4 regions of the Serratia ureilytica genome follow, and region 2 is predicted to be linked to each of the others. Evidence: predicted binding sites of a transcription regulator. Region 2 holds the regulator's gene; each other region holds the start of a gene.
The links. The regulator LexA, encoded in region 2, represses DNA repair genes until DNA is damaged. The targets are predictions, from matches to a motif close to TNCTGTATGTACATACAGNA.
Positions count from the first base shown of each region.

Region 1: the regulator LexA is predicted to act here: its motif matches at 3,394-3,413, upstream of dinB (DNA polymerase IV).
Region 3: the regulator LexA is predicted to act here: its motif matches at 2,235-2,254, upstream of sulA (SOS-induced cell division inhibitor SulA).
Region 4: the regulator LexA is predicted to act here: its motif matches at 1,587-1,606, upstream of mutH (DNA mismatch repair endonuclease MutH).

Region 1 is NZ_CP071320.1:4,082,424-4,087,822, forward strand. It holds gene gpt (xanthine phosphoribosyltransferase) at 19-477, opposite strand; gene pepD (beta-Ala-His dipeptidase) at 815-2,275, shown strand; gene dinB (DNA polymerase IV) at 2,317-3,378, opposite strand; gene J0X03_RS19335 (glycerophosphodiester phosphodiesterase family protein) at 3,562-4,458, shown strand; gene nqrM ((Na+)-NQR maturation NqrM) at 4,491-4,718, opposite strand; gene J0X03_RS19345 (FAD:protein FMN transferase) at 4,726-5,399, opposite strand, start outside.
Region 2 is NZ_CP071320.1:419,219-424,617, reverse strand. It holds gene zur (zinc uptake transcriptional repressor Zur) at 71-583, shown strand; gene J0X03_RS01990 (CsbD family protein) at 686-895, opposite strand; gene dinF (MATE family efflux transporter DinF) at 1,211-2,548, opposite strand; gene lexA (transcriptional repressor LexA) at 2,652-3,260, opposite strand; gene J0X03_RS01975 (diacylglycerol kinase) at 3,363-3,731, opposite strand; gene plsB (glycerol-3-phosphate 1-O-acyltransferase PlsB) at 3,880-5,399, shown strand, end outside.
Region 3 is NZ_CP071320.1:3,181,760-3,187,158, reverse strand. It holds gene matP (macrodomain Ter protein MatP) at 1-167, shown strand, start outside; gene ompA (porin OmpA) at 269-1,351, opposite strand; gene sulA (SOS-induced cell division inhibitor SulA) at 1,708-2,214, opposite strand; gene J0X03_RS15005 (TfoX/Sxy family DNA transformation protein) at 2,458-3,117, shown strand; gene yccS (YccS family putative transporter) at 3,118-5,253, opposite strand; gene J0X03_RS14995 (YccF domain-containing protein) at 5,280-5,399, opposite strand, start outside.
Region 4 is NZ_CP071320.1:918,721-924,119, reverse strand. It holds gene ptsP (phosphoenolpyruvate--protein phosphotransferase) at 1-605, opposite strand, end outside; gene rppH (RNA pyrophosphohydrolase) at 618-1,145, opposite strand; gene mutH (DNA mismatch repair endonuclease MutH) at 1,842-2,528, shown strand; gene J0X03_RS04245 (TerC family protein) at 2,629-3,345, shown strand; gene J0X03_RS04240 (YgdI/YgdR family lipoprotein) at 3,502-3,720, shown strand; gene J0X03_RS04235 (NADP(H)-dependent aldo-keto reductase) at 3,926-4,966, shown strand; gene lplT (lysophospholipid transporter LplT) at 5,000-5,399, opposite strand, start outside.

The sequences.
Region 1 (5,399 bases), 1.4 Mb from region 2:
ACTTGGAACTGGCTGGACTTAGCGACCGCCGATCGGGGGAACGAAGCTGACGCCCATGTCCCACGGCTGTTCGATCCAGGTATCCTGCGGGATGTCGACTTCGTAGTCGTCCACCAGCGGACGACCCGCTGGTTTGGCGAAGATGGTGACGAAATGCGCTTTCGGGTACATATCGCGGATCGCTTTCGCGGTGCCGCCGGTATCCACCAGATCGTCCACCACGATGAAGCCTTCACCGTCGCCTTCGGCGCGCTTGAGCACTTTCATTTCGCGTTGGTTGTCATGGTCATAGCTGGAAATGCAGACGGTATCCACATAGCGGATGCCCAGTTCGCGCGCCAGCAGGCCCGCCGGTACCAGACCGCCGCGGCTTACGGCAATGATGCCTGTCCATTTGTCGGCAGGCAGCAGGCGGTGCGCCAGCTTGCGTGCGTGCATTTGCAGCATATCCCAGGTAACAACGTATTTTTCGCTCATAGAATCGTGTCCCAGCCGGCGGTGAAGCGGCTTATTTATAGTTCAGGGGAAAAAAGGTTGCGCGAGATTATAGAGACTGGCCGCATTGAATTCCAGCTGTACCGAGGAAAACCTCGTGATTTCCGCCGGGCGGCTTTTCGGTGATTGATGCTGAAAAAACGAACGTTCCCGCCGCGAAGCCGTGTGATCAAGCGCTTAAACCGCACAATACGGGGCGCGCACCGCCGGAAATAAAGTGATATTCTCTGACGATCGTGCCACGACGCACAGATGCCCACTCACCTTAACCGCGCGGCACGCCCGTCCTGTCGGAGCCTGCCGTCACAGGAGACTTATAGTGTCTGAATTGTCTCAGCTTTCGCCACAGCCGCTGTGGGATATTTTCGCCAAGATCTGTTCTATCCCGCACCCTTCTTATCATGAAGAAGCGCTGGCGCAGCACATCCTCACCTGGGCCAAAGAAAAGAACCTGCACGCCGAGCGCGATCAGGTCGGCAATATCCTGCTGCGCAAACCGGCCACCAAAGGCATGGAAAATCGCAAGCCGGTGGCGCTGCAAGCGCACCTGGACATGGTGCCGCAAAAGAATAACGACACCGTGCACGACTTCGCCAAGGATCCGATCCAGCCTTATATCGCCGGCGAGTGGGTGAAAGCGCGCGGCACCACGCTGGGCGCCGATAACGGCATCGGCATGGCCTCCGCCCTGGCGGTGCTGGCCGACGACAGCGTTGAGCACGGCCCGCTGGAAGTCCTGCTGACCATGACCGAAGAAGCGGGGATGGACGGCGCCTTCGGGCTGCAGCCGAACTGGCTGCAGGCGGACATCCTGATCAATACCGATTCCGAAGAAGAAGGCGAAATCTACATGGGTTGCGCCGGCGGTATCGACTTCATCACTACCCTGCCGCTGCAGCGCGAAGCGGTGCCGGCCGGTTACCAAACCCTGAAGCTGACTCTCAAGGGCCTGAAAGGCGGCCATTCCGGCGCCGAGATCCACGTCGGGCTGGGCAACGCCAACAAACTGCTGGCGCGCTTCCTGTTCGCCCATGCGGAGGCGCTGAACCTGCGCGTGCTGGACCTGAACGGCGGCACCCTGCGCAACGCCATCCCGCGTGAAGCCTCCGCGGTGGTAGCGGTGCCGGCAGAAAAAGCCGACGCGCTGAAAGCGCTGAGCCAAGAGTTCCTGGCCGTGCTGCAGAACGAACTCTCCGCCAAAGAGAAGAACATCACCGTGCTGCTGGAGCCGACCACCAGCGCTTCGCAGGCGCTGAGCGCCGACAGCCAGCAACGCTTCCTGGCGCTGCTGAACGGCACGCCGAACGGCGTGATCCGCATGAGCGACGCGGTCAAAGGCGTGGTGGAAACCTCGCTGAACGTCGGCGTAGTCACCACCAGCGAAAACGAAGCGGAAATCATCTGCCTGATCCGCTCCCTGATCGACAGCGGCAAAGATTACGTTGTCGAGATGCTGACCGCGCTGGGCCAGCTGGCCGGCGCCAAGGTGGCGCCGAAGGGGGGCTACCCGGGCTGGCAGCCGGACGCCGACTCGCCGGTGATGCACCTGGTGCGCGAGCTGTATCAGGAGCTGTTCAACAAGACGCCGAACATCATGGTGATCCACGCCGGTCTGGAATGCGGTCTGTTCAAAAAGCCGTATCCAAACATGGATATGGTATCGATCGGGCCAACCATCACCGGCCCGCACTCGCCGGATGAGCAGGTGCATATCGAAAGCGTCGGCCTGTACTGGAAGCTGCTGACCTCGTTGCTGAAAGCGATCCCTGAGCGCGCGTAATCTGCGCGCTTAACGCAAAAAGCCGGCGGTCGCCGGCTTTTTTATTCCCAAGGCAGCGCCAACTGCCGCTCCAGCTGCGGATCGAGCAGCGTCACATGCAACCCCACCAGCCGCACGCCGCGCCCTTCGCGCCGCTCGCGCCACGCCTGTCGCGCCACCTCCAGCAAATCCTGCCGGTTCAGCACCGGGAACACGTGCTCCTGGGTGGTTTGCTGAAAATCCTGAAACTTCAGCTTCACGCCCTGCCGGGCGATGTGCAGATCCGGCTTCACCTTGCGCAGCCGCATCTCCAGCTCGGGATAGAGCTTGTCGATAATCAGCGTTTCGCAGTCTTCCCAGTCGTGAATATCCTCCGCCAGCGTGCGTTCCACCCCCACCGATTTGCGCAGCCGCTCAGGAGAGATTTCGCGCCGATCGATGCCCTGACAGCGCTCCCACAGCACCCGGCCGAACTTGCCGAAGCGCTTTAGCAGCTGCGCCAAATCGTATTGCTGCACGTCGGCGCAGGTGATAAGCCCCACTTCTTCCAGCCGTTTGGCGGTCACCTTGCCGACGCCGGGGATCTTGCTGAGCGGCAGCTGCTGCAAAAACGCCGGCACCTGCGCCGGCGTGATCACATATTGCCCGTTCGGCTTGTTCATCTCGGAGGCGATTTTGGCGAGAAACTTGATTGGCGCGATGCCGGCCGACGCGGTGAGGTTCAGTTCGTCGGCGATCGCCTGACGGATTTCCTGGGCGATCAGCGTCGCCGAGCCGTTGCATTGCGGGCTCTCGGTCACGTCGAGATAAGCTTCATCGAGCGACAGCGGCTCGATCAGCGGGGTATAGCGGGCGAAGATTTCGCGGATGTGCAGCGAGGCTTCTTTGTAGGCCGCCATGCGCCCCGGCAGCAGGGTGAGATGCGGGCACAGCTTGAGCGCCATCGCCGTGGACATGGCGCTGTGCACGCCGTAGCGCCGCGCCGGATAGTTGGCGGTGCTGATCACCCCGCGGCGATCGGCGCTGCCGCCAATCGCCAACGGAATATCGCGCAGGCTGGGATCGTCGCGCATTTCCACCGCCGCGAAGAAGCAGTCCATATCGACATGAATGATTTTACGCATCGCACCCTCCAGTAACACTGTATAAGTATACAGTCAGATACCGAAAGCTCAAGGCCGCGGAGCTCGAGGAAAGCGGCGTTTCCGCCAGATATTTCCGCGTTGTTAAAAAAGCTTAATTTTTCAATAGTATGATTTCCGCCATCCCGTGCGGCTCTCCACAACGATAACGACAAGGTACCCTACATGATCAGATTTTCTCATTTGCTGCTGGCTTCCGCGCTGTCGCTGAGCGCGCTGGCGGCCAGCGCCGCCGCCGGTCATGCGCCGGCGATCGTCGCCCACCGCGGCGGCACCGCCGATGCGCCGGAAAACACCCGCATCGCTATCGAAACGGCATTGAAAAACGGCGCCGACGCCATTTGGATCACCCTGCAAGAATCCAAAGACGGCGTCATCGTGCTGTACCGCCCCTCGGATCTGAAAGCGTTGACCAACCGGCAGGGCCCGGTCTCTGCCTATACCGCCGCGCAGTTGGCCGAGACCGATGCCGGCTGGGCCTTCGCCAAGGGTGACGCCCACCCGTTCCGCGGCCAGGGCATCGGCATTCCGCGCCTCGACGACGTGCTGAAGGCGTTTCCGCACGTCACCTTTTATCTGGACATCAAATCCCCGGACGCCGATCCGGCGCAGTTTGGCCAGGCGCTGCTGGCGACGTTGCAAAGCACCGACAGCCTGAACCGCACCCGCGTCTACTCTACCGACGCCAAATATCTGCAGGCGCTGCCGCCGGCCATCCCGCGCTTTGAAAGCCGCGACGAGACCCGCACGCTGCTGGCCAACGTCACCATGGCGCACCAGTGCGACGTCAAACCGGACAACCGGCAGCCGCGCTGGTACGGGCTGGAGCTGAAACGCGAGGTGGAGGTGGTAGAGAAATATACCCTCGGCGAAGGGCGTTCGAAGGCATTTCTGACCTGGGATAAAGAGTCGATGGACTGTTTCCGCTCGCAGGGCCCGGCGCACATCATCCTGTTCGGGGTCAACTCGCCGCAGGAATATCAGCAGGCGCTGGCGCTGGGCGCCGACGGCGTGATGGTTAACTCCCCGGCCGAGGCGAAAAGCTTCCGCAAGACGAAATAAAAAACCCGGCCAAGGCCGGGTTTTCGCTACAGCTACAGAATGCGGTGCTTTTCCAACTGCTCGCGCCGCTGCGCCGCTTTGGCTTCGCGTTTTTTGCGCGCATCGCACGGCTCCGGGCAGTCGCAGACTTTCTCCATGCCCAGCGCGGTGATGCCGCCGCAGCTGCCCTGCAGGCTTTTGCGTTTGAACACATAGCCCAGCGACATGCCGCCGACGATCAGCAGAAACAACACGAAGGTAGCGGCGAATACCGTCAACATAGCAACCTCACGAACGCTTTTTCAGATAGGGCTTGAACGCGTCTGAATAACGCTCCTCAAAGCCGTCGGCGGTTTTCACGATCATGAACACCGGGATGCCGAGCAGGTTGGCCAGCGCCATGCCGCGCTCCGGCCCCATCACGTTCAGGCCGGTGGACAGGCCGTCGGCGGTCATGCAGGTCGGGCTCAGCACGGTGATCGACACCAACCGATGATGGATTGGGCGCCCGGTGACCGGATCGATGGTGTGCGAATAGCGCATCCCGTCTTGCTCGAAGTAGTTGCGATAGTCACCCGAAGTGGCGATCGACATCTCCCCGGGTTGGATCACCAGCTGCGCCTGCTGCTGCGTACCGGCGGTCGGGCGCTCGATGGCGATGCGCCACGGCTTTTGTTCGCCGTTATGCCCGCGCGTGCGCACCTCGCCGCCGATATCCACCATGTAGTTCTTCACATGCCGGGACTGCAGATATTCCGCCACCACGTCCACGCCATACCCTTTGGCGATCGACGACAGATCGACGTACAGCTCAGGGATGCTTTTCACCAGCGCGCTGCCCTGCACCGACAGTTTGTCGGCGCCGGTCCAGGCGCGACGATGCTCCAGCTCCGCCTCGCTCGGCACTTTGTCCGGCCGCCCTTCCGGGCCGAAGCCCCACAGGTTGACCAGCGGCCCGACGG
Region 2 (5,399 bases):
AGGGGGCAACTCTCGGCGATTCGCCGTAATCATGGTAAAATCGGCTTTTTTACGTACCGGGATATTTGCGATGAACTCAACCACCCAGGAAAAGCTGCTGGCGCAGGCTGAACGCCTCTGCCAGCAACGCAATGTGCGATTGACGCCGCAACGGCTGGAAGTGCTGCGTCTGATGACTCAGCAACCCGGTGCAATCAGCGCATATGACCTGCTCGATCTGCTGCGCGTCGCCGAACCGCAGGCCAAGCCGCCGACGGTATACCGCGCGCTGGATTTTCTGCTGGAGCAAGGGTTTATCCATAGAGTGGAATCGGCCAACAGCTACGTGCTGTGCCACCATTTCGAACAGCCGATGCATACGTCCGCGCTGTTTATCTGCGACCGCTGCGGCCAGGTGACCGAACGCACCACCGAAGGCGTGGAGGAAACGCTGCAGAAGCTGGCACAGGAAGCCGGATTTGCACTGCGGCACAGCGTGGTGGAAGCGCACGGTCTGTGCGCCGGTTGCGTTGAAGTTGAAGCTTGTGACAGCAAGCATGACTGCGCCGAACACGATCACAGCATCGCCATCAAGAAGAAGTAAGACGAAGTCAGGTACTTCCCTGTACCTGCGGCCGGGGCGCCAGAGGATGGAGCGACGCCGGCCTGCGCTGTTGCCGGCCGCCGTCAGTGGCGGCCCTGCGTGTTACCAGCGGTGTTTGGTGTGATCTTCCCAGGCCTTCACCTCTTTTTCGGCCGCCTCTTTCTGGTAACCGTAGCGCTCCTGAATTTTGCCGACCAGCTGTTCGCGTTTCCCTTCGATGACCGTCAGATCGTCATCGGTCAGCTTGCCCCATTTCTCTTTCACTTTGCCTTTCAGCTGCTTCCAGTTACCGTCGGCTTGATCTTTATTCATAGTCTCTCCGTTAACCTGTGGTGAATCAGTGATCCCTGTTGCCGGTCGGGGTTAACCAGAAATTTTTCTGGCCGATGCTTCCTTCACCTTAAGAAGCACCGCTCCCCTTCATTTACCAGCCACATGATTCATTCTAGTTAAACATGGAAATAAAAAAGCCAAAACACAGAATAAAAAACCATTAACAAACAAAATAAAAACAAAAAACGCTAACAAACAACGAACTAACGCGAACAAACCAAGGCTGAAAACATGTAAGCAAACATGACCAAAATCATAAGAAAAACTAACCATTAACCCAACAAAACGTCCGGTTTAATGTGCAGTAAACCAGCTGCCGCGCACCTGGTGACGGTGCCAAATCCAGCCCAATGCCACGCCACGCAACGTCAGAAACACCGCCAGCGCCAGCCAAAGCCCGTGGTTGCCAAGCAACGGCACGCTGAACAGCGTCAGACCGTACCCTGCCGCGGCCACCGCCATGCTGTTACGCATCTCAGCGCCGCGCGTGGCGCCGATAAACATGCCATCCAGCAAATAGCACCACACCCCGACCAGCGGCAAAATGACCTGCCACGGTAAATAGTGGGCGGCCAACGCGCGCAGCTCCGGTAGAGAGGTCAACGCCGCCACGATCTGCTGGCCGGTAACGGCATACGCCAGGCCGAAGGCCAACGCGACCAGCCCCGCCTGCCTGCAGGCCGCGTGCCACACCTTACGCAGTTGGCTGCCGTCCCGAGCGCCGTAGGCGTGGCCGGAATGGGCCTCCACCGCATAAGCGAAGCCGTCGAGCGCATAGGCGGTAAACGTCAGCAGGTTCATCAACACCGCGTTAACCGCCACCACATCGCTCCCCAGGCGAGCGCCGAAAATGGTCAGCGACGCAAAGCACAGCTGCAGCAACAATGAACGCAGCATGATGTCGCGATTGAGCGCCAGCAGGCGACGCAGATCGCCACGCCAGGCCTGACGCAACATCGCCAGGGTAATACCGCGCAGACGCATCACCCGCCACGCCAGCCACAGGCCGAGCAATAGCGTGGCATATTCGGCGATGGCGGTGGCCGCCGCCGCCCCTCGCACGTTCCAACCCAGGCCCATCACCAGCCAAATATCCAGCACGATGTTCAGCAGGTTGCCGACGATCAGCAGGATCACCGGCGCACGCACGTACTGCACGCCGAGCAGCCAGCCCAGCAGCACCAGGTTGGCCAGCGCCGCCGGCGCGCTCAACCAGCGGATCTCAAGAAAACGCCGCGCCTGCTCCAGCACCTCGCCATCGCCGCCGACGATCCGCAGCGCCAGTTCGATCAGCGGGTAGCGCAACAGGACGATCGCCCCCCCGGCCAACAGCGCCAGCAGCAGCGGTTGCATAAAGGCGCGCGCCAGCGCCTGCGGGTTCTTCGCTCCCAGCGCCTGCGCCGCGAGGCCGGTGGTGCTCATGCGCAGGAACAGCAGCAGCATGAACAGGAAGCTGGTCGCCACCGCGCCGATCGCCACGCCTCCCAAATAGATCGGGCTGTCGAGGTGGCCGATCACCGCGGTGTCCACCAGCCCGAGCAGCGGCACGGTGATATTGGAGAAAATCATCGGCAGGGCGAGGCGCCACAGGGCTTTATCGGTGTCGCTGGTGAAGGCGGAAATCAGGCGCATGATGGGATGTTCCTGTGACAGAGTGACGAAGGGCGAAGTCAGAAACAAAAACGCCCCAAAACAGGGGCGATTGATACAGGGAGCGGCGGTGATGGCGCGGCGATTAAATCCAGTCGCCGTTGCGGATCACGCCGACCGCCAGCCCTTCGATCGTGAAATTCTGCTGGCGCAGATCGACCACGATCGGTTGGAATTCGTTGTTCTCCGGCAGCAGTTCAACCACGTTGCCGTGCTTTTTCAAGCGTTTGACCGTCACTTCGTCTTCGATGCGCGCGACCACGACCTGGCCGTTGCGCACGTCTTGCGTTTTGTGCACCGCCAGCAGATCGCCGTCCAGAATGCCGATGTCGCGCATCGACATGCCGTTCACCCGCAACAGGAAATCGGCGCTCGGTTTGAACAGGGATGGATCCACCTGGTAGTGCCCTTCGATGTGCTGCTGCGCCAGCAGCGGCTCGCCGGCGGCGACGCGGCCGATCAGCGGCAGCCCTTCTTCTTCTTCCATCAGCAGGCGGATACCGCGCGACGCGCCGGAGACGATTTCGATCACGCCTTTGCGTGCCAGCGCCTTCAGGTGCTCTTCGGCGGCGTTAGGCGAACGGAACCCCAGACGCATCGCGATCTCGGCACGCGTCGGCGGCATGCCCGTTTGCGAAATATGATCGCGAATCAGATCGTAGACCTCTTGCTGTCTGGTAGTTAGTGCTTTCATTCCGCCCCCTGTTTGTTTATACAGTCTTGCTGTGAGTATATACAGGTAAGCGCGGATTGGGAACCGAAGAATAAATAAAAATCAGTCAGTAGGCGCTTTGCGTCAGCCAAAATGCTGCCACAAGACCGTGCCCCAAACGAACAGCGCGAGTACGATCGCCAGCGACACCGCCGCCGATCCCATGTCCTTGGCCCGCCCGGACAGCTCATGGTGTTCGCTGCCGATGCGATCCACCACCGCTTCGATCGCGCTGTTCAGGATCTCGACGATCATCACCAGCGCCACCGATCCGATCAATAAAATGCGCGCTATCGCACCCACGTCCAGCCAGACAGCCAGTATGATAGCCAGGAGGGTCACCACCAGTTCCTGGCGGAACGCCGCCTCGTGTTGCCAGGCGGCGGAAAGCCCTTTATAAGAATAGCCGGCGGCCTTGATGATGCGGGTCAATCCGGTTGCTTGGTTTGCCATGTTTTCGTGCCTTTCTCAGAGGTCGGTCATAATAAAAAGAGTCTAGAACAGTCCGCGCTGACGGCTCTCGGTTTTCGAACACCACAGATCTGCTACCCGGTTTCTGGTATGCTTGCGGCGCATTGCTAACAAGAGGCTTCACGTTGTTATGTCAGGTTGGCGTAAAATTTATTATAAAATATTGAATTTACCACTTAAATTGTTGGTAAGAAGTAAGGTCATCCCTTCAGATCCGGTTACCGAGCTAGGGTTGGATCCCTCACGGCCGATTTTGTATGTTTTACCTTACAATTCCAAGGCGGATTTGCTGACGCTGCGCACCCAGTGCCTGGCGCAGGATCTGCCCGATCCGCTCAACGCGCTGGAGATCGACGGCACCGTGCTGCCGAGCTACGTGTTCATTCACGACGGCCCGCGCGTGTTCCGCTACTACACCCCGAAAGAAGAGTCGGTAAAGCTGTTCCACGACTACCTGGATCTGCATCGCAGCAATCCGGATCTCGACATTCAAATGCTGCCGGTTTCGGTCATGTTCGGCCGCTCGCCGGGCCGCGAAGGCCACGGCACGCCGCACCTGCGTCTGTTGAACGGCGTGCAAAAATTCTTCGCCGTGCTGTGGCTCGGCCGCGACAGCTTCGTGCGCTTCTCCAACACCGTTTCGCTGCGCCGCATGGCCACCGAACACGGCACGGATAAAACCATCGCGCAGAAACTGGCGCGCGTGGCGCGCATGCACTTCTCGCGTCAGCGCCTGGCCGCTGTAGGCCCAAGCCTGCCGGCCCGTCAGGATCTGTTCAACAAGCTGTTGGCGTCCAAAGCGATCGAAAAAGCGGTCGAGGACGAAGCGCGCAGCAAAAAGATCTCTCACGAGAAGGCCCAGCAGAACGCCATCGCGTTGATGGAAGAGATCGCCGCCGACTTCTCCTACGAAACCGTGCGTCTGTCCGATCGCGTGCTGAGCTGGACCTGGAACCGGCTGTATCAGGGCATCAACGTCACCAACGCCGAGCGCGTGCGCCAGCTGGCGCAGGACGGCCACGAGATCGTCTACGTGCCCTGCCACCGCAGCCACATGGACTATCTGCTGCTGTCCTACGTGCTGTATCACCAGGGCCTGGTGCCGCCGCACATCGCCGCGGGCATCAACCTCAACTTCTGGCCGGCCGGCCCGATCTTCCGTCGCCTGGGCGCGTTCTTCATCCGCCGCACCTTCAAGGGCAACAAGCTTTACTCGACGGTGTTCCGCGAATACCTCGGCGAGCTGTTCACCCGCGGTTACTCGGTGGAATACTTCGTGGAAGGCGGCCGCTCCCGCACCGGGCGTCTGCTGGAACCGAAAACCGGCACCCTGTCGATGACCATCCAGGCGATGCTGCGCGGCGGCGCCCGTCCGATCACGCTGGTGCCGATCTACATCGGCTACGAGCATGTGATGGAAGTGGGCACCTACGCCAAAGAGCTGCGCGGCGCCACCAAGGAAAAAGAGAGCCTGTTGCAGATGCTGCGCGGCCTGCGCAAACTGCGCAATCTGGGCCAGGGTTACGTCAACTTCGGCGAACCGCTGCCGTTGACCGCTTACCTCAACCAGCACGTGCCGCAGTGGCGCGAGTCGATCGATCCGATCGAAGCTCAGCGCCCAAGCTGGTTGACGCCGACGGTCAACGATCT
Region 3 (5,399 bases), 2.3 Mb from region 2:
TTTTGGTTTGGCAACGTTTGGCTGCCCTGGCGCGTCGTCGCGGCGTGACGCTGTCGGAAACCGTCGTGCAGCTTATCGAAGATGCTGAGCGCAAAGAGAAGTATGCGAATCAGATGTCGTCGTTGAAAGAAGACCTGAAGGCGATTCTCGGCAAAGAACCTAAATAAACGGGGCAGAGCGCCTTCGTTGCACCAGGCCTTGAATGCTCTGACAAAAACAGGACGAAAAAAAACCCCGCATTGCGGGGTTTTTTATTAGGCGAGTAAACTTAGCCCTGAGGCTGAGTTACAACGTCTTTGATACCTTTAACTTCGATCTCTACGCGACGATCTGGTGCCAGGCAAGCGATCTGAGCTTTGGTAGCGCGGCCAGATTTGTAGCCACAGGTGTTGCCAGTAACTGGCTCTGCTTCACCCATACCACGTGCAGAGATTTTGTCTGACGGGATGCCTTTGGAGACCAGGTAGTCAACAACGCTCTGTGCGCGTTTTTCAGACAGTTTCTGGTTGTACTGGTCAGAACCAACGGCGTCGGTGTAACCCAGAACCACTACGGAACCGTCTTTAGGATCCATGGAGCTCAGTTGGGTATACAGCTGATCCAGAGCCTGCTGGCCTTCTGCTTTCAGAGTAGACTTGTTGAAGTTGAACAGCACGTCAGACTTCAGAGTGAAACGCTTGGTTTCAACAACTGGAGCCGGAGCTGGAGCTGGAGCAACTGGAGCAACTACGTCATCCTGACCGAAGCGGTAAGAAACGCCCAGGCTCAGCATGGTGTTGTCTGGACGCGCGCCAACGGTACCTGCGTCACCGATGTTGCTTACGAACTGGTAGTCCAGGCGAGTAGCCCAGTTTTTGGTCAGTGCGTATTCAACACCAACAGCAGCCAGCGGAGAAACGCCGGTGTCGTGGTCGCTCAGACGCTGACCAGTACGGCCGTAGTTCGCTTTGGAGTCTGCGCGCCATACCATACCACCCAGACGAGTGTAGATGTCCAGATCGTCAGCAATTGGGTAGCTCAGTTTAGCGGCCAGTTGAACGCCCTGCGCTTTGAAAGCACCGTTGTTCACGCTGCCTTTGTAAGGCATGCGGCCCAGCCAGTCATAGCCCAGTTCGAAGCCCAGATATTGGTTTGCCTGGTAGCCCAGGAACGCGCCTGCACCCAGCTGATCTTTATGGGTTGGGCCATTGCCGATACCGTTCTGGTAACCGTTACCGTAGAAACCAGTGTCGTGGTACTGGGACCAGCCCAGTTTAGCACCGGTGTACCAGGTGTTATCTTTTGGAGCGGCTTGCGCTACGGTAGCGAAACCTGCCAGTGCCACTGCTAATGCGATAGCTGTCTTTTTCATTTTGCGCCTCGTTATCATCCAAATAGGCAATGAGCTTTAAAGCTGTTTAAGCCCTTGGTTAAATTCCTTCGCCAAGGTTTAAGCCCTCGTTTGTTACTCGCCAGTTTTTCTGACGTTATAGAGCAACCTTGGCGATGTAAAGTCTACAACGTGGCGCGAAAGTTACAAGTGTGATGTGATAAGGCTCTAAAAAAAAACGCAGAATCGTACATATTTGCTAACATTCTCCGCTCAAAAAAGCGGCGATCAACAGGGCGTTTTTCCTTGCCGAACCGCGGCCGGACTAGCTTTTTGCCTTATCCCGCAAAGGTTCCCTTTACGGGGTGCGAAAATGATGGGAAAAATCCTAAATTTACTTAATGATACAAAGAAGAGTGAATTTTTAGGGTAGAACACTGTCCGTGAGTCGGGCTAATGTCACGTTGTGGACGCATGATAAACCCGTATGCGTTACCCAATTCTGCCGCTCGTCTTAATTTTAGACGATCCTCCTCTGTTAGCTCGGGCAACCAGCCGAGAACCACGCTGTAATTCCCCGTTTGCAGCGCTTTTTCCATTGCCTCAACCGTATTCACCGGGCTGATCTGGCTCAATTGCACCACTTTATCCACCGGCAGGCCGGATTGCTGCAGCCACTGTTTACTTAATTTTTGCTGCGGCGTGAGCCACAGAAGCCAGCGAGACTGCTTGCCCAGTTGCAGCAGCAGGGGCAACAGCAATTGAGCCACTGCGGGCTGGCGCTCGTTGTAAACAAGTTCACTGATCAAGCCATTCTCTTTGCCGACATCCGTGTTCTTCGCAACATTGCGCGTTGTATAAGAGCCATGGCCGAAATGAGGTTGGTAGAGTGATTGAGTACGCATAAAGTTCCCGCCCGTCGTGTTACTGTATGTTTATACAGTATCCCTGATTTAGGATAAGATCAACCCAAATTTTCGTAGCGGCTCGCATAATTGCGATCATTTTTTGTACCGATGGTTTTTGTGATTGGCAGGCGGGCGGATAGTGCGTATTTTTCTAATTAGTTGTTCACGTTACTTTTTTCATTGATGAGAGAAATAATACGGCCAGAACCTAAAGGCCAGAACCTAAAAAGGAGGAACGCTATGAAAAGGATGTCGACGAGAAGAATCGCGCAGGCTAAAAATTGCTTTGCGGCATTGGGGGCCATCACGACTCGGTCGCAGTTCGGCGGTTACGGTCTGCTGGCTGAGGGCGTCATGTTTGCGGTGATAGCGGAGGGGGAGCTGTATTTGCGGGCTACGGCAAGCATGGAACCCGCCTTTCGCGCCCGCGGAATGGTCAATATGGTCTATTCCAAACGCGGTGTGCCCATTACCTTGCGCTATTACTGGGTTGACGAGTCGCTGTGGCGGGAACGCAACGAGCTGGTGGGGCTGGCCTGGCAGGCTGTCAGGGAGGCGCGCCGGGAGCAGCGGCTTAAGGCTGGCGATCATGGCCGACTGAAGGCATTGCCGAATATTGACGTCAATATGGAACGTCTGCTGTGGCGAGCGGGCATTCGCAACGCTTATGACCTACGGCTGCATGGCGCCAAACGCAGCTATCTCCGTTTATTGAAACAGCAGACTAATTTGGGGCTACGAGTGCTGCTGTCGCTGGGCGGGGCGATAGCCGGTTATCATCAGGCGGCGTTGCCGGCCGAATTACGCAGCGAGCTAGTGCGTTGGTTCGATCATACGATGGCGATGCGCCGCCATGGGCATGAGCCGGTTATTCAGGGCCCATCGTCGGGCCCTGAATAGTTAGGCTGCCTTATTGATTTGGGCATGCAGCGCGGTGAGCTCCGGCAGCAGCTCGAGCACCAATCCCACCTGCTGCAAGACCAATTGTTCTTTGCTTTCAGGTTCCGGAACGGCTTTGCTGATGCGCTCCGCCAGCTGTTCCAACGCCTGCGCAATGCGCTGGCTGTTCCGTTCTTCCTGATGCAGGGCGCCGTCCACGTAACACACGGCGTCATTGAGCAGATCGAGCGTGGCCGGGGTGTTAAGCCGCTCGCGGTGCGCCCCCAATGCGGAGATATAGCTCAGGAGCGTGTGGTTCAGACAGAGCAAGCGGAAGGCGGCTTCCTGCAGCGCTTTGTCGGCCTTGGGATCGGCTGACATGTTGGAGATGACCGAAGCCAGTTCCGCATCGCTGTTATGGGCATCTCGTCGTGCAATGCGGTAAGCGAGGCCGTTATCCTTACCTTGATGATATTGCACCAAAATGGCGTCCAGATAGCGGCAGTTGGCATTCAGCGTTTTATCCACCACCGCCGGCAGTTGGCGGAACTTCCAGTCCGGCCAGATGAAGCTGACCGCCGCCCAGGCGATGGCGCAACCCAATAAGGTATCGTAAACGCGCGGGGCGGCCACTTCGAAACCTTCACCCAACAGGTTAAAGCACAGCAACACAAGCAGCGTGATGAACATCGTTGCATGGGCATACTGTACGGTGCGAAAAGCGAAGAACAAGACACCGGTGATGACGATCAACACCAGTTGCCCTTCTACGGAAGGCACGAAATAGAGGATTGGCAGGCCGATCAGGATACCTGCCAGAGTGCCGATGATGCGCAGTGCCAGGCGCCGGCGGGTGGCGTTGTAGTTCGGTTGGCAGACGAACAGGCTGGTCAGCAGGATCCAGTAACCGTGCTGCATACCGGTGAACTGGATAAAGGCGTAACCGACGCACAGCACCGCCGACATGCGGATCGCATGGCGGAACAGGGCCGACTGCGGCGTTAAATGGCGGCTGATGCGCAGCCGGATGTCGCTCCAACCGGTTAAGCGATCGTCGGCCAGGCTGTTCTCTTCCGCTTGTCCGCTCGCCAGCGTTTGCTCGGACTCGATATTGGCCAACTGCGCATCTATCGCATGCAGGTTTTTCAGCAGATGCGCCAGCGCCTTGGTCTGTTCGCTATTGCCCTGGGTTTCGGCGATGCGTGCCAAGGCCTCCTGAATGCGGCTGAAGGCTGGCTCAAAACGCGGGTTGTGCTGGTATTTTTGCCGCAGCAGGATCGATTGTGCCAGCTGGCGGCAGGCGCGCGCCTGCATGCTCAGCAAACGCTGGAAGCGGAATAAAATATCGCTGTGACGGAATTGCCGGCTGAGCGCGTGGTACTGAACGTGGGAAGAGCTGGCGCGTTCGTGGATATCCTGCGCGACAAAATAGTAGTGCAAGGTGCGGCGGGTGCCGCGCTGGCCGCGATCGCCTTTCAGGCGCGTCAGCAGCGAGGCTTTGGTCTGGTTCAGCAACGCGACCAACGCGCTGTTGGCCATTGCGACGTCCATCCATGGCAGATCGGCGTCGCGTTCGGCGTCGGGATCGAACAGGTTGGCTTTGGCGTCCAGATAATTGGCCAGTTGATCGTAACAGCGCGCCAGGTTTTCTTGCAGCGGTCGGATCGGGAACAGCAGGTGGCCCGCCAGCGTCAGCAGGTTGTACCACAATGCACCGATCACCAGCAGCAGCGGTTGCTGATACCAGGCATCGTACATGGAAGTGCCGAGCATGGTGTAAACCGCGATCAGCAGCGCACCGAAGGCGATGGTGGCGTAACGTTGCCCCAAGGCGCCCAGCAGGATAAAACCGCAGGTCGAGGTGGTTAAGCCAAGCGCGAACAACCAAGGGTAGGGAAACAGCAGCTCAATCGAGGCGGAAGCAATAAAGAAGCATACCAACGTGATCAGCAGATTGCGTAATCTGCCGGCCAGGCGGTCGTCCAAATCAGTCAGGGCGGCTGCCACCACGCCCAGCGTTAACGGGATAGTCAGCTTGGGAATGCCGAGCCACCAGGGAACGGCGGTGGTGCCGATCAGCGCAATGAGGATGCGCAAGTGATACAGCAGGTTGCTGTTGTAAGTATAACGACGAACTGCGGGTGCAAAAGAGAGCACGAAAAACTCCTCAAACGGAGAAAAAATTAACGCTGTTGATAGTGACGGCGAGCATTCTCAATACGGGCTTGCTGAGCCATTTCTACCGAGACGACGCGGCGTCCCACCGGCCACAGTGCGATGGCGGCTATTTTGAAATTGGCGAT
Region 4 (5,399 bases), 500 kb from region 2:
GTCGACGCGCGGTAAACCTGATCGAGCGAAGGCTGGCTGCTGTCCTGCCACCCTTCCGCCACCGCTACGCCGGGCGAGGCCGCCAGCGCGCGCACGCGCGTTTGGCGATACTGGCCGAAAATGGCATTAAGCTGCGACTGTGAAAGGATCCCGGCCATCTGCGTGGCCAGGGTGACCATGAACGACTCTTCGCTTTCGTCGAACTGGCGCAGCTCGCGCTGCTGCACCACCAACACCCCCAACAGCTGGCGCCGGTGAATGATCGGTACCCCGAGGAAGGATCGGAAACGATCCTCTTTGACCTGCGGAACGTACTTGAAGCTGGGATGGCTTTGGGCATCGGCCAGGTTGATGGGTTCGGCCCGGCGGCCGACCAACCCGACGACACCTTCGTCAAACGCCAATGCGATAGTGCGCCCGCGCGGCTTTTTCAGCCCGCGCGTGGCCATCAAGTAGTAACAGCGGCGATCGTTGTCCGCCAGGTAAATGGAGCACACTTCGGTGTCCATCGCCAGACAGGTTTCATTGACCAGCAGATCCAGCGCATCCGTCAGACTGGCCGCCGCGGCCACCTTCTCTACAATTTCTCGCAAGCGCGTGAGCATAGTCGGCTTAACTTAACCTCTCTTTCGGCGATAAGCGGGGGCCTGCCGCGGCGCCGCCTGCTCTTGCATCGGCATCACGGTCACGGCGAATTCTTTCATCACCCGGCGGTAGACGTCGCGTTTAAACGACACCACCTGGCGCACCGGATACCAGAAGCTCACCCAGCGCCAACCGTCGAACTCCGGTGTGCTGCTGCGCTGCATGTTGATATCAGCGTCATTGCACAGTAGCTGCAACAAAAACCATTTTTGCTTTTGGCCGATACAAACCGGCTTTGTGTCCCAACGCACCAAACGTTTCGGCAATTTATAGCGCAACCAGTTGCGGGTCGAAGCCAGGATGCGCACATCCTTTTTACTCAGCCCCACTTCTTCGAACAGCTCACGGTACATCGCCTGCTCCGCAGTTTCGCCAGGGTTAATCCCACCTTGGGGAAACTGCCAGGAGTGCTGACCGTAACGGCGGGCCCATAAGACCTGCCCCTGACGATTACAGATTACGATACCAACATTCGGGCGGTAGCCATCATCATCGATCACCGGACTACCTCGATAAGCTTAAATTCGCATAGATGCCCTGATTGTTTCACACAAGCTACAGGCGGTAAACCACTGCTTTACGGCGCTGCGGGCCGGATAACATTGGGATAACTCACAGATATAGGCAAAGTTATAAACATGCATCGGCATTTCAGACCGGTTTTATTCACTTTTTCTGTGGATAGGTGTGTGTAGAACTCGAGGGATAAGCCGGTAAAACTCTCGTCCCCGAAAATCCCTCCTCACACCGAAAAAACAATATTACTCCTAAAAACATATAATTAACCAATATCCCACAGTTATGTACAGGGCAAAAATGTGATCTATGCACGGTAAGGATCTTACCCTGGCGAAAGATCCACCAACGCCGTTTTTATCCACAGATTATCCGGGCAAGTTACGCACAAAACGGACAAATTCGTAAAAAACCGCCCGAGTCAAGGCTGTAAATTGAACCAGTAATCGGTAAAAATTTGGGTTATCCCATAAATCTGTGGATAAATAGGTGTAAGATCCTGTTTATTGTCGGTGGCTTCAGGTGAACAAGCCTCGCGGGAGCATTGTCGCCCGCGCAAGGAAAGAAAAAAAGTCATGTAAAATCATGCTACTATTATTCTTTTCCCCAGGCGACTGGGGTTACCGTTTCCCGTGTATCTTTGCAGTACGTTTTTCAACCAAATTCGACAGGCTTGATTTATGGCGTTTTTATCCCCTCTGCCACCCCCGCCGGAAAATGAACGGCAGCTGTTCGAGCGCGCTCAGGCGCTGGCCGGCTTCAGTTTTGGCGAACTGGCCGCCCGCGCGCAGTTGCCGATCCCCAAGGATCTGAAACGCGATAAAGGCTGGGTGGGCATGCTGCTGGAGCTGTACCTCGGTGCCATGGCCGGCAGCAAACCGGAACAGGATTTTCCTGAGCTGGGCATTGAGCTGAAAACCATTCCTGTCGACGCCGCCGGCAAACCGCTGGAGACCACTTTCGTCTGCGTGGCCCCGCTCACCGGCAACAGCGGCGTCACCTGGGCCAGCAGCCACGTTCGCCACAAGCTGGCGCGCGTGTTGTGGATACCGGTAGAGGGCGAACGGCAAATCCCGCTGGCGCAGCGCCGCGTCGGTTCGCCGCTGCTGTGGAGCCCGAGCGCTGCAGAAGAAGAGATGCTGCGCCGCGATTGGGAAGAGCTGATGGATCTGATTGTGCTCGGTCACGTAGAACGCATCACCGCACGCCACGGCGAAGTGCTGCAACTGCGCCCCAAAGCGGCCAACAACAAGGCGCTCACCGAAGCCATCGGCGAACAGGGGCAACCTATCATGACGCTGCCGCGCGGTTTCTATCTGAAAAAGGGTTTTACCGGCGCGCTGCTGGCAAGACATTTCTCAATCTAAGCGATTTCGTTTAACTCTGGTTTAGCTAACCCTGTCAGCGCCACGATAAACGCGTATAATTCACGCTTTGCATTTATTAAGTATTAAGGTGTGTCGGGCAATGTTCGAATGGATTATGGATCCCAATGCCTGGTTAGCGTTAGGTACGCTAACCATTCTTGAGATCGTACTGGGTATTGATAACATCATTTTTCTGTCGCTGGTGGTGGCCAAGCTGCCCAAAGCGCAACAGAACAAAGCTCGCCGGCTCGGGCTGGCCGCCGCCATGATTATGCGTCTGGCGCTGCTGGCCTCCATCGCCTGGGTGATCCGCTTGACGCACCCGCTGTTCACCGTGCTGGATCACGCCATTTCCGCCCGCGATCTGATCCTGCTGCTCGGTGGATTGTTCCTGATCTGGAAAGCCAGCAAAGAGATCCACGAAACCATCGAAGGCACGGAAGAAGAGCACCACACCAAGGTGCACAGCTTCTTCGGCGCGATCGTACAGATCATGCTGTTGGATATCATCTTCAGTCTGGATTCGGTGATTACCGCCGTAGGCCTTTCCGATCACCTGTTCATCATGATGGCGGCGGTGGTGATTGCCGTCGGCGTGATGATGTTCGCCGCACGGCCGATCGGCGAGTTCGTCAATCGCCATCCGTCGGTGAAAATGCTGGCGCTGGCGTTCCTGATCCTGGTGGGCTTCACGCTGATGCTGGAAAGTTTCCAGGTGCACGTGCCGAAAGGCTACATCTACTTCGCCATGTTCTTCTCCATGTCGGTAGAGGCGCTCAATCTGATGCGCAGCAAGAAAAACCGTTCGCCGGAATAACCCTACGCGGAGGCCGCCATCGGCGGCTTCCGCCGTTTCGTTGCCCCCCTCATTTCAGTTTTTCTTATCAGATAAAGACTTATCTGAGACGCTCTCTGCCAAGAGTTTGCTAATCTTGAAAGAACATTGTTTTCTGCATAATCGAGGATCCGCAGGATGAAAAAGTGGGTAATGGCAGTGTCTGCGCTGGTTATGGCCGCCGGTTTGGCGGGATGTTCCAGCGACTACGTCATGGCGACCAAAGACGGCAACATGATCCTGACGCAAGGCAAACCGGAGATCGACACAGACACCGGGCTCATCAGTTATAAAGATGAGAAAGGCAATCACCGCCAGATCAACGGCGATCAGGTTTCCCAGGTTATCGAACGCTAATCACCGCACGCCGGCTATCGCCCGCTCGAGCGCGGTAGCCCTCATTCGTGTCCGCACGGAATCCGCTTCCCCCATCTTCACCGCTTGGTTATAGTCAGGAAAGGCGACATCGCCGCCCGACGGACTTTGCGCCGTCTTCTGAATTGGGCTCCTGTTTCACCGGGCCGCACGGTCCGTCAGCGCTAACAAGAAAGGAAGGCCGTTAATGCAATACCACCGTATTCCCCACAGTTCTTTAGAAGTGAGCGTGCTGGGACTGGGCACCATGACCTTTGGCGAACAGAACAGCGAAGCCGACGCCCATGCGCAACTGGACTATGCATTGGCCGCAGGCGTGAACCTGATAGATACCGCCGAACTGTACCCGGTGCCGCCCCGCCCGGAAACCCAGGGCCTGACCGAAAGCTATATCGGCAGTTGGATCAAAGCGCGCGGCAATCGCGAAAAAATCGTCCTGGCCAGCAAAGTCTCGGGCCCGGTGCGCGGCACTGACAGCAGCATCCGCCCGCAGCAGGCGCTCGATCGCAAAAACATCCGCGCCGCTCTGGACGCCAGCCTCAAGCGGCTGAACACCGATTATCTCGATCTTTACCAATTGCACTGGCCGCAGCGCGCCACCAACTGCTTTGGCAAACTCAACTATCAATATACCGATGACAAAGCCACGGTCACGCTGCTGGAAACCCTGGAGGCGCTGACCGAGCAGGTGCGCGCCGGTAAAATTCGCTATATCGGGGTCTCCAACGAAACGCCCTGGGGCGTGATGCGCTATCTGCAACTGGCGGAGAAACACGAGCTGCCGCGCATCGTGTCGATTCAAAACCCGTACAGCCTGCTGAACCGCAGCTTTGAGATTGGCCTGGCCGAAATCAGCCAGCACGAAGGGGTAGAACTGCTGGCCTATTCCAGCCTGGCGTTCGGCACGCTGAGCGGTAAATACCTCAACGGCGCTAAACCGGCCGGTGCGCGCAATACGCTGTTCACCCGCTTCAACCGTTATTCAGGGCAGCAAACCCAACGGGCGATCGCCGAATACGTGGCGCTGGCCAAAAAACACGGGCTGGATCCTTCGCAGATGGCGTTGGCCTTCGTGCGTCAGCAGCCGTTCGTCGCCAGCACCCTGCTGGGCGCCACCTCGGTGGAGCAGTTGAAAATCAACCTCGACAGCCTCGACGTGATTCTGGATGAGGACGTGCTACAGGCGCTCGAAGAAATCCACACCCGGTTTACCATTCCGGCGCCTTGATAGCCTGAGGGCGCAGCCTGGCTGCGCCCCGTTTCACCGCCGCTGCGACCACCACAACGCGCTAATCGCCAGCGCAAACACCACGCCAAACCCTACGCCGACGCCCACCACCGGCACGCCCAGCTTCACGACCAAAGAATACAGGCCCAGCATCAGTAACATCGCGGCGTTTTCACCCAGGTTTTGCACTGCGATCGCATTGCCGGCGCCGACCGAATGTTTGCCCCGCTCCTGCAGCAACGCATTGAGCGGCACGACGAAGAAGCCCCCCAGCATGCCGATGAGCGCCAGCAAGACGTAGGCATTGAGCATGGTCGTTTGCAGCGCAAACACCGCGACCGCGACGCCGATCAGGATCCCGGCCGGCATACAGCGTTTCACCGTTTTAAGCGTGACGAAGCGCGCGGCGGCACCCGCGCCCACCACGATGCCG